Regions from separate parts of the Pseudoxanthomonas sp. GW835-FHT14C01 genome, predicted to be linked through region 2. Evidence: riboswitches for the same ligand, from Rfam matches in the RefSeq annotation. Region 2 holds a riboswitch; each other region holds the start of a gene.

Region 1 (3,127 bases), 580 kb from region 2:
AGCTGGCGCACGGCCAGGCGCACGGTTTCGGCCAGCTTGTCGAAATCGAACCAGCCATCGTCATCGAAGTGGCGGCCCAGGTTGATCGAGCCCAGGTTGCACACCGCGGTCTCTTCGGCCGAGGTGACTTCCAGGATCTCGGTGCACAGGTTCGACAGGTGGATGACGTTGCCGGCGCGCAGGGTCTGGTTGCTGGCGGCGTTGCACTTGTCCTTGAACGTCATCCAGCCGTTGCCGGTCTCGGCCAGCGTGCGCATCATCCGGCCGTACAGCTTGCGGGCGGAGATCGTCTTGACCGCCTTGCCCTGCGTTTCCGCCTGCGTGTACGCCCGCTCGAACGCATCGCCGTACAGGTCGGTCAGTTCCGGCGTCACGCGCGGGTCGAACAGCGACCATTCCTGGTCGGCCTCGACGCGCTTCATGAACAGGTCCGGTACCCAGTTGGCCAGGTTGAGGTTGTGCGTGCGGCGCGCTTCGTCGCCGGTGTTGTCGCGCAGTTCCAGGAAATCCTCGATGTCGGCGTGCCAGGTTTCCAGGTACACGCAGGCCGCGCCCTTGCGCTTGCCGCCCTGGTTGACCGCCGCGACCGAGGAATCGAGCGTCTTCAGCCACGGCACGATGCCGTTGCTGTGGCCGTTGGTGGACTTGATCAGCGAACCGCGCGAACGCACGCGCGTGTAGCTCACGCCGATGCCGCCGCTGAACTTGCTCAGCTGCGCGATGTCGCCGTACTTGGCGTAGATGGATTCCAGCGTGTCCTGCGGCGAGTCCAGCAGGAAGCATGAGGACAGCTGCTCGTGCGTGGTGCCGCTGTTGAACAGCGTCGGCGAGCTGGGCAGGTAGTCCAGGTTGCCCATCCGGCGGTACAGCGCCAGCGCTTCCGGCACGTCCTCGCTCAGCGCGCAGGCGATGCGCAGGAAGAACTGCTGCGGCGTCTCGATCACCTTGCGCGTGTGCGGATGGCGCAGCAGGTAGCGGTCGTACAGCGTGCGCAAGCCGAAGTAGTCGAAGTGCAGGTCGAGCGACGCGTCCAGCGCGTCGTTGAGCTTGCGCGCGTTGGTCTGCACGAAGTTCAGCAGGCGGTCGTTGATCAGGCCGACCTCGTGGCCGCGGGTGACCGACTGCGAGAACGCGTGGATCTCCTGGCCGGTGACTTCCTTGACGATGTAGCCGGCCAGCAGGCGCGCGGCCAGTCGGCTGTATTCGGGCTCCTCGCCGGTCAGCAGCGCGGCGGTGCGGATCGACAGTTCGTCCAGTTCGCGCGTGCTGGCGCCGTCGTACAGGCCGGAGATGGTGCGGGTGGCCACGCGCATCGGGTCGATGGCGTGCAGGCCTTCGCAGTTGCGCTGCACCGCGCGCACGATCTTGTTGAGGTCCACCGGTTCGCGGCCGCCATTGCGCTTGGTCACGCTCATCGCGGTGGCGGTGGGCGGCGGGGTCAGCGAGAACGCGTCCTTCTGGGACGGGGTGGTGCCGGCGTCGGCGACGGCGACGGCGGTGTCGGTCTGGGTCACGAGAAATCCTCCATGCGTGGTGCACGCGGCGGCCCGTCCCTCGCGGGGCTGCGCAACGCCGGATGGAGCATCACAGTGGGGAAGCGGCGTCGCAGGGAGCGAGATCGTGCGGACCGAAGGCCGGCGTCCCCTGCGTCACCAGCCCTCTCCCCCCGGAGATTCCGCGGCCGGCACCGCGCGGTGTGCTACGCGCGGCTGTCGGCAGGTCTTCGGACTCATGGGCGCGAAGGGCGAGCCTTCTTCCTACGTCCGCCGCTTCCCGGGGCAAGGCCCCAGTGCTGGTGGCGGGTTCGTTCCCAATTACCGCTGCGGGGCAGTGCCGGAGTGGCGCGAACGCGTCACCGGCTTCCCGTTTTAATCCCGTGGCTTGCGGCCACCGGAACCGACGGCCACAAGATAGTGGGGGGTACCGGACGCGTCAACACCAAATGTTGTGTGGAACAGCGGGTGTCGGTGCGAAGCGGGTTTCACGGATTGGGCTCGCCTCGCGAACCTTCGTAGGGTGGGCCTTGGCCCACCATCGCACGCGTCGAGTGCCGTGGAGATGCGGCGACACCGCCGCTCTCCAAGTCGCGTCGCGAGGTCCAGCATGGCGACGGCGGGCCAAGGCCCGCCCTACGTCAGCTCCGCAGCGCGGCGATCGAGGCAGCCTGCGCCTGCGCGTACAGCGCGAACGGGTCGTGGATCGTCTTGCCCAGCGCCGCTTCGAACGCCTCCTGGTTGGCGTGCGCGTCGTACGCGCGCTGTTCGCCGCCGCCGAGGTTGGACTGGAAGATGCCCGCCGCGCTGACCGGCAGGAAATCCTCGTAGACGATGGGGTCGACGACGGCGTGGCCGGCATCGACCAGCGCGTCCGGCGTGATCGCCGTGCGCTCGGAGGCCGGCAAGGCGGCGCCGCTTTCCGTCAGGCGATAACGGAAGTAGCCCAGCCCCTCGCGACGCAGCGTCGCTTCGTCATCCGGGAATGCCGCGAACGCTGCCGCCAGGCGCTGTGGATAGTCCGCCGACGTATTGCCTGCACCGCCGGCCTGCCGCACCTGCGCCAGCAGGCGGTCGTAGAGGTCGCGGCCGGCCGGCGTCAGCGCCAGGCCGCGCTGTTCGATCTCGCCGAAGCGCGCGCTGTGACTGCCGGGCACCAGCGTGCCGGTGGCGTCGGGGAAGGCGACTTCCTCTTCCAGCGCCTTGAAGCTGGTCTGCCGCAGCAGGATCGGCACCGCGCGGCGCGGCGGGCCTTCGATCAATGCCTTGGCCTGGATGCCGCGCGCCAGCATGGCGGCCTGCGCGGCGTCGATGTCGAGCGTGCGCGGGGTCAGGTGGTTGATGTGCGGCCCGCGGAAACTGACCACGTCGGCGACCAGGCGGTGCAGGCCGTGCAGCGCGCGGTAGGTCTCCAGCGGCACGGTGGCATCGCCGTGCCAGCGGAAGGTTTCCAGCACCTCGGCGACGAAGCGCTGCGCGTCGGCTTCATTCAATCCGCCGTCGCGTTCGGCCTGGTCCACCAGCGCCCGCGCGCCGGCGGTGAAGATGTCGCGCCTGGCCAGGATCGCTTCCGCCTCGGCGCGCAGCGCGGCGTCGGCGATCAGTTCCAGCCGCAGCAGCGAGGTGAAGATGCG
Region 2 (3,127 bases):
GGTCGAACACGTTGCTCGCACGCGCCTGCACCGACCATTCGTCGGTGATCGCGTACTCCAGGCGCAGGTCCAGCGTGCCGTAGCCCGACAGGCGGACCGTGTTGGCCGCGTTGTCGTAGCGATGGCTGGCGCCGTTGGCGGTCACGCCGATGCGGAAATCGCCGAACGCGCGGTCCACGTCGACGCGCGCCGTGTTGCGCGCGCGGCGTGCCAGCAGGTTGTCGTAGTTGCCGCCGGCAGTATGGTTGCGTGGATCGGTGTGACTGACCTGCGCCGCGATGTCGAAGCCGGCCAGCGTCACTGCGCCGGTCAGTTCGGCGCCACGGATGCGCGCTTCGTCGGTGTTGGCCGGCAGCCAGTTGCTGTCCAGCGCGATCAGGTCCTCGATGCGGGTCTCATAGACGTTGAACGTCCAGTTCCACGCGTCGCCGTACTGGGCCAGGCCGATGTCGAGGGTCTTCGAACGTTCCGGTTCCAGCAGCGCGTTGCCCGAGAACGGGTAGTACAGGTCGTTGAACGTCGGCGCCTTGAAGCCGGTGCCCGCGTTGACGGTCAGCTTGACGCCGCTGCCGAAGCCGAGGCCCCAGCCGAGATTGCCGGTCACGTGGTTTCCGAACTGGTCGTTGTCGTCGTTGCGCACGCTGGCCTGCACCTGGTGCGCGCCGAAACGCCCCTGGTATTCGACGAAGACGCCGGTGTTGTCGCGACTGTCCACCGGCACGCCGACGGTGTCGTTGACGAAATCGACGCTGCTGGTGACTTCGTCGCGCTGCCAGTCGGCACCGGCCGTCAGCACGTGCTGCTCACCGAACGCAAAGTCACCCTGCAGCGACGCCGTATCGCGGCGGGTATCGAACGTGCTGACGTCCTGGCGGGCGGTGCCCGTGCCGTCGTTGAAGTAGTTGTGCGACTTGTCCGAAGCGCGACCGACCTGCGCGGTGAGCGTGGTGGCGCCGGAGGGCTTCCAGGTCAGCTTGCTGCCCAGCACCTGCTGCACGTTGTCGGCTTCGTTGCCGCCGTAGATGCTGCCGTCGAATTCGTTGAAGGCATCGGCATTCAGCGCGTGGCCTTCCAGCGTCAGCGTATCGGTCAGCTTGTAGCCGGCGCGCACGTTGAGCGAGACGTTGCGGTAGCCGTCGTCGTCCGGCTCGTCGGTGAAACAGCCCTGGAACAGCGTGCCCGAGCCACGGCAGGCGTTGATGCCGTCGGTTTCCTGGTAGGCGGCATTGGCGCCGATCCAGCCACGCTCGCCGCCGTAGGCGAAGCCGCCGCTGGCTTCGCGCAGGTTGTGGCTGCCGCCACCGATGCGCAGTTCGCGCGACAGGCCCTGCGTGCCACGACGGGTAAAGATCTGGATGACGCCGCCGATCGCCTCCGAGCCGTACAGGCTGGAGCGCGGACCGCGGACGATCTCGATGCGCTCGATCTGGTCGACTGGCAGGTCCTGGAACGACGCCAGGCCGGCGGTCGCCGAACCGATGCGGATGCCGTCGACCAGCACCAGCACATGGTCGGATTCGGTACCCCGGATGTTGAGGGTGCTCAGCTTGCCCAGGCCGCCCTGGTTGGTGAAGCCGATGCCGGCGCGGCCCTTCAGCAGGTCGACCAGCGAGCGCGACTGGCTGCGCTCGATCTCCTCGCGGCCGATGACCTGCACCGGCGCCAGGCTGTCGCGCACGGCGACGTCGGTGCGCGTGCCGGTGACGACGATCTCGTCCAGGTCGGTGGCCTCCTGCGCGTACGCGGCGAACGGTAGTGCCAGCGCGACCGCCGTGGCCAGAAGGGAAAGGGAATGACGGCTGTACATCGGATTCGACTCCATCGCGCGCCCCGCGCGCATTACTAGGCATGGAGTTGCGATGACGGAGAGGGAGCGTAGCGGACAGCGCAGCAGGCGAACGGCGGCGCAGCACGCCGCGACGCCCTCCGCATCGCAACCAGTGGACTTCCGGGCCGGTCTCCGGGCTTGCGAAGGCGTGCGCCATGCACGCTGCCGGGGCGCCTTCCCATGCATGGATCGCACAGTGGCCGATGCCGCGGTTGTCGTCGCCTACCGTTGCGGGGGCAGCGCCGGAATGCCGCCTGCGCGGTCCACCGGCTTCCCGTTTCAACCCTGGGCGGACACGCCGCGGGTCACCTGAAAGCGCGCGCAGTATACGGGAAGCATCCGCACGGCGTGGAGCGGCGCTTGCTCCGCTGCTCTCGGGGAACGGACGGCGTGCGGCGTCGAGCGGGCGACGCTACGGCAGTGTCAGTCCTCGCCGCCGGGCGAGTCGAACAGATTGAGTGACGGGCCCGCGTCCTCTTCGCGTTCGGTGTGCGTGGTCGTCACCGGTCCGGCGGCGGGGCGGCCGCGCGGGGGCGGCAGCAGCGCCGCGGCGGCTTCATAGGCCACCAGCAACTGGCTGCGGCGATCTTCGGGGAGCTGTTGCCAGTGACAGTCGAGCAGCGCGCCTTCCAGCGCATACAGCAGGTTGAGGCTGGGGCGGAACCCCGCACGCTTGACCCGGATGAAGGCTTCCACCGCGCCTACGCCCTCGAGGTCCTCCTGCGTGCGCAGGCCGACCTGGCGCAGCCAGGCGGCGGACTTGGGGCCGATGTTGCGCAGCTTGGTGCCTGTCATGTCAGCGAATCCACGAAGATGGCGGCGATGCGTTCCATGCCCGCCTGGTCGTCGGCATCGAAGCGCGCCAGGCGTGGGCTGTCCAGGTCGAGCACGCCGACCAGTTCGTCCCCTTTCACCAGCGGTACCACCAGTTCCGAGCGCGATGCGGAATCGCAGGCGATGTGGCCCGGGAAGGCTTCCACGTCGTCCACGCGCTGGGTCTGGCGGGTGCGTGCGGCGGCTCCGCAGACCCCCTTGTCCAACGGGATCCGCACGCAGGCTGGTAGTCCCTGAAACGGACCGACCACCAATTCCCGGCCATCGAAGAAGTAGAAGCCCGCCCAGTTGAAGTCGGGCAGGGCGTGGTACAGCAGGGCCGCCAGGTTGGCCGCGTTGGCGATGCGGTCGGGCTCGCCGGCCAGCAGGGCGCGGGCCTGTTCGGCCAGCTGTGCGTATTGTTCCGGCTTGCTGCCGGTCAGCGTCTGGGAAGTGAATGACATGGTTTCGATTCTACTCCCCGTG
Region 3 (3,127 bases), 570 kb from region 2:
GGCCTTCGCGCAACGCCGGCTCGTCGATCTGGATGACGCGGATGCCGGCCGCTTCCAGGTCCAGCACTTCGTCGCGCAACGCGAGCGCGATCTGCCGGCAGGTCTGCGCCCGCGCCTGGTCGTCGCGCACGAACGACCACTGCAGCACCGTCACCGGGCCGGTCAGCATGCCCTTCATCGGCCGGTCGGTCAGCGACTGCGCGTACTGCGACCAGCGCACCGTCATCGGCGCGGGACGCGATACGTCGCCGTAGATCACCGGCGGCTTCACGCAGCGCGAGCCGTAGCTCTGTACCCAACCATTCCCGGTGAAGGCGAAGCCGTCGAGCTGTTCGCCGAAGTACTCCACCATGTCGTTGCGCTCGAACTCGCCGTGCACCAGCACGTCGATGCCGATCTCCTCCTGGAAGCGCACGCAGCGTTCGGTCTCTTCGCGCAGGAACGCATCGTAGTCGGCGTCGGACAGCTTGCCGCGCTTGTTGCGTGCCCGCGCCTCCCGGACGTCATGCGTCTGCGGGAACGAGCCGATGGTGGTGGTGGGATACGCGGGCAGACGGAGCAGCGCGGCCTGCGCAAGACGACGCTGCGCGTACGGCGAGTCGCGATCGATGTCGCCCGCCTCGGGCGAGGCCAGGCGCGCGGCGACGCCGGGACGATGCACGCGCGCGGACTGCCGACGCGATTCGATGCGGTCGCGCGCGAGTGCGAGGTCGGCATCGGCACCGCGCGGGTCGCGTAGCGCATCGGCGAGCAGCCGCAGCTCCTCGATTTTCTGCCGCGCGAAGGCCAGCCACGACTTGAGGTCCGACGGCAGCGTCCTCTCGCCGGTGACATCGACCGGCACGTGCAGCAGCGAGCACGACGGCGACAGCCACAAGGCATGGGCGCCCACATGGCCCTGCGCGTACTTCGCGAGAATCAGGGCGTTGTCGAGATTCGTGCGCCAGATGTTGCGGCCGTCCACCAGGCCCGCAGACAATACGCGCCCCTTCGGCAGCTGCTTCAGTACCTCGTCGAGTTGCTCCTTGCCGCGCACCAGGTCGACATGCAGGCCGTCCACCGGCAATGCGCACGCCAGCGGCAGGTTGTCGCCGAGGCGGCCGAAGTACGTGGCCAGCATCAGCGACGGTCGCACGCCTTTCGCCAGCGTCGCGTACGCCTTCAGATACGCCGCGCGCGCCGCGTCATCGAGGTCGAGCACCAGGCAAGGCTCGTCGATCTGCACCCATGCCGCCCCGGCGGCGTGCAGCGTCGCCAGCAGCTCGGCATAGACGGGCAGCAACCGGTCGAGCAGTGCGAGACGGTCGCTGCCGTCCACGCTCTTCGCCAGCAGCAGGAAGCTCACCGGCCCGAGCAGCACCGGACGGGCGGCGTTGCCCGCGGCACGCGCTTCCAGGAATTCCGCCACCGGCTTGTCGCCGCGCAGGCGGAACGTCTGCCCGGCGTGCAGTTCCGGCACCAGGTAGTGGTAGTTGGTGTCGAACCACTTGGTCATTTCCAGCGCGCGCAGGTCGGTCCCGTCGCGCTGCACGCCGCGCGCGAGCGCGAAGTAACCAGCCAGCGGATCGGCGTCCGCCAGCGCGCGATACGCGTCGGGAATCGCATCGAACAGAAAGGCGGTGTCGAGCACGTGGTCGTACAGCGCGAAGTCGTTGCACGGCACGACGTCGGCGCCGGCCTCGCGTTGCAACTGCCAGTGGCGATGGCGCAGGTCGCGCGCGGTGTGCTGCAGGTCTTCGGCAGTGGTGTCGCCGCGCCAGTAACTTTCCAGGGCGGCCTTCAGTTCGCGCTTCGCGCCGATGCGCGGGAAGCCGAGGGTGGTAACGGTGGTCATGGTGCGTGTCCTCATGCGTGGCGGATGAGGAACGAAGGAACCGCGCGCCGGACCGCAGCCCGCCACGCCAGCGACCTTCGCCCCCGCGGGCGAGCCGGAGTGCCGAAGTCGGGCGCAGGAGGACGCGTCCGGGCAGGCTTGCGCGGACACGGGCTCCGGCCACCTCCCCTCGGAAGCTCCAGGTCAGTCGGAAGACGGTCGTGTCCTCCGGCCAGGGCAGGTCTTCGGGCTCATGGGCTTGAGGCGAGGCGCCTCACCTACCCGCCGCTTCCCGAGGCAGAACCTCAGTGCTGTGTGGCGGGGTCGTTCCCAAATACCGCTGCGGGGCAGCGCCGGAATAGGCCCATCGAACAGGCCGCACCGGCTTCCCTTTTAATTCCATCGCTTCATTCGGATGAAGCGATGGAAACCTTGGCGGTGCGCACGTTACGCCCGGGACGCGAGGGCGTCAAGCAGTAGCGCGGCGCGGCTCAGAATCCGCTGGCAGTGACATTGCAGGTCAGGCCGATGGTGACGACACCGCCGTTGGGGAGCGCGGGAATGGCGACACCCGACTGCAGACCGCTGGCCGTCAGCGATGCGGGACACGCGGCGCTGCCCGTCGCCGAGCACGTCGGTGCGGGCAGCCCCGCCGCGGCGCAGTCCAGTCCCGCCACGGCCGGATCCCTCACGACCGCGCCATGCGCGGCAGCCGGTCCCTCGTTGGTCACCACGAGCGTGAACGCCACTTGCCCACCCGAGGCCGCGATGGAAGGTAATGCGCTCTTCTCGATCCGCACGTCGGCCTGGTTGCTGTCGTCGTTATGGATCGTGCAGGTCGCGGCGTCACCGGCGGCCAGGGTGATGCTGTTGCCCGACACCGCCGCGCCGCCGTTGATCGCACAGCTGTAGAGGCTGGCGACGTAGCCGGTCGGCGTGGCGCTCTCCGACAGCGTGTACGTGCCCGGCTCCACCACGGCACTGGTCACGGCCGCCGTGCCGGTGGCACCACTGATAGCGGTCGGACCTGCCGCCGACAGCGTCCACGCCGCCGCCGGCTGCGTGCCGCCGTTGTCGTTGGTTACCGTCTTGACCAGCGTCAGCCGGGCCGGGTTGTCGTTGTTGTTGATGGTGCAGATTGCCGTGTCGCCCGCCGCCAGCACGATGCTGTTGCCCGACACCGCCGCGCCGCCGTTGACGGCACAACGGTAGGGCGTGGACGAATAGCCTGCGGGCAGCGCGCTTTCCGACAGCGTGTACATGCCGGGACTCACCGCGGCATTGGTCACCGCGGCCGAGCCGGTCGCACCGGTG

What was found. A riboswitch is a leader RNA that binds a small molecule or an ion and turns the genes downstream of it on or off. The one in region 2 is predicted to bind cobalamin.
Region 1: it holds a riboswitch for cobalamin, as region 2 does, so the genes downstream of both, AC1Q5B_RS04025 (ribonucleoside-diphosphate reductase subunit alpha) here and btuB (TonB-dependent vitamin B12 receptor) in region 2, are expected to answer to the same signal.
Region 3: it holds a riboswitch for cobalamin, as region 2 does, so the genes downstream of both, metE (5-methyltetrahydropteroyltriglutamate--homocysteine S-methyltransferase) here and btuB (TonB-dependent vitamin B12 receptor) in region 2, are expected to answer to the same signal.

What each region holds. Positions count from the first base shown of each region.
Region 1 covers NZ_JBXAGB010000001.1:910,407-913,533, reverse strand. Annotated here, with positions in the region: gene AC1Q5B_RS04025 (ribonucleoside-diphosphate reductase subunit alpha) at 1-1,415, opposite strand, end outside; cobalamin riboswitch at 1,698-1,916, opposite strand; gene hglS (2-oxoadipate dioxygenase/decarboxylase HglS) at 2,135-3,127, opposite strand, start outside.
Region 2 covers NZ_JBXAGB010000001.1:1,487,644-1,490,770, forward strand. Annotated here, with positions in the region: gene btuB (TonB-dependent vitamin B12 receptor) at 1-1,807, opposite strand, end outside; cobalamin riboswitch at 1,935-2,156, opposite strand; gene AC1Q5B_RS06480 (TfoX/Sxy family protein) at 2,252-2,623, opposite strand; gene AC1Q5B_RS06485 (GAF domain-containing protein) at 2,620-3,105, opposite strand.
Region 3 covers NZ_JBXAGB010000001.1:921,634-924,760, forward strand. Annotated here, with positions in the region: gene metE (5-methyltetrahydropteroyltriglutamate--homocysteine S-methyltransferase) at 1-1,834, opposite strand, end outside; cobalamin riboswitch at 2,033-2,263, opposite strand; gene AC1Q5B_RS04065 (hypothetical protein) at 2,305-3,127, opposite strand, start outside.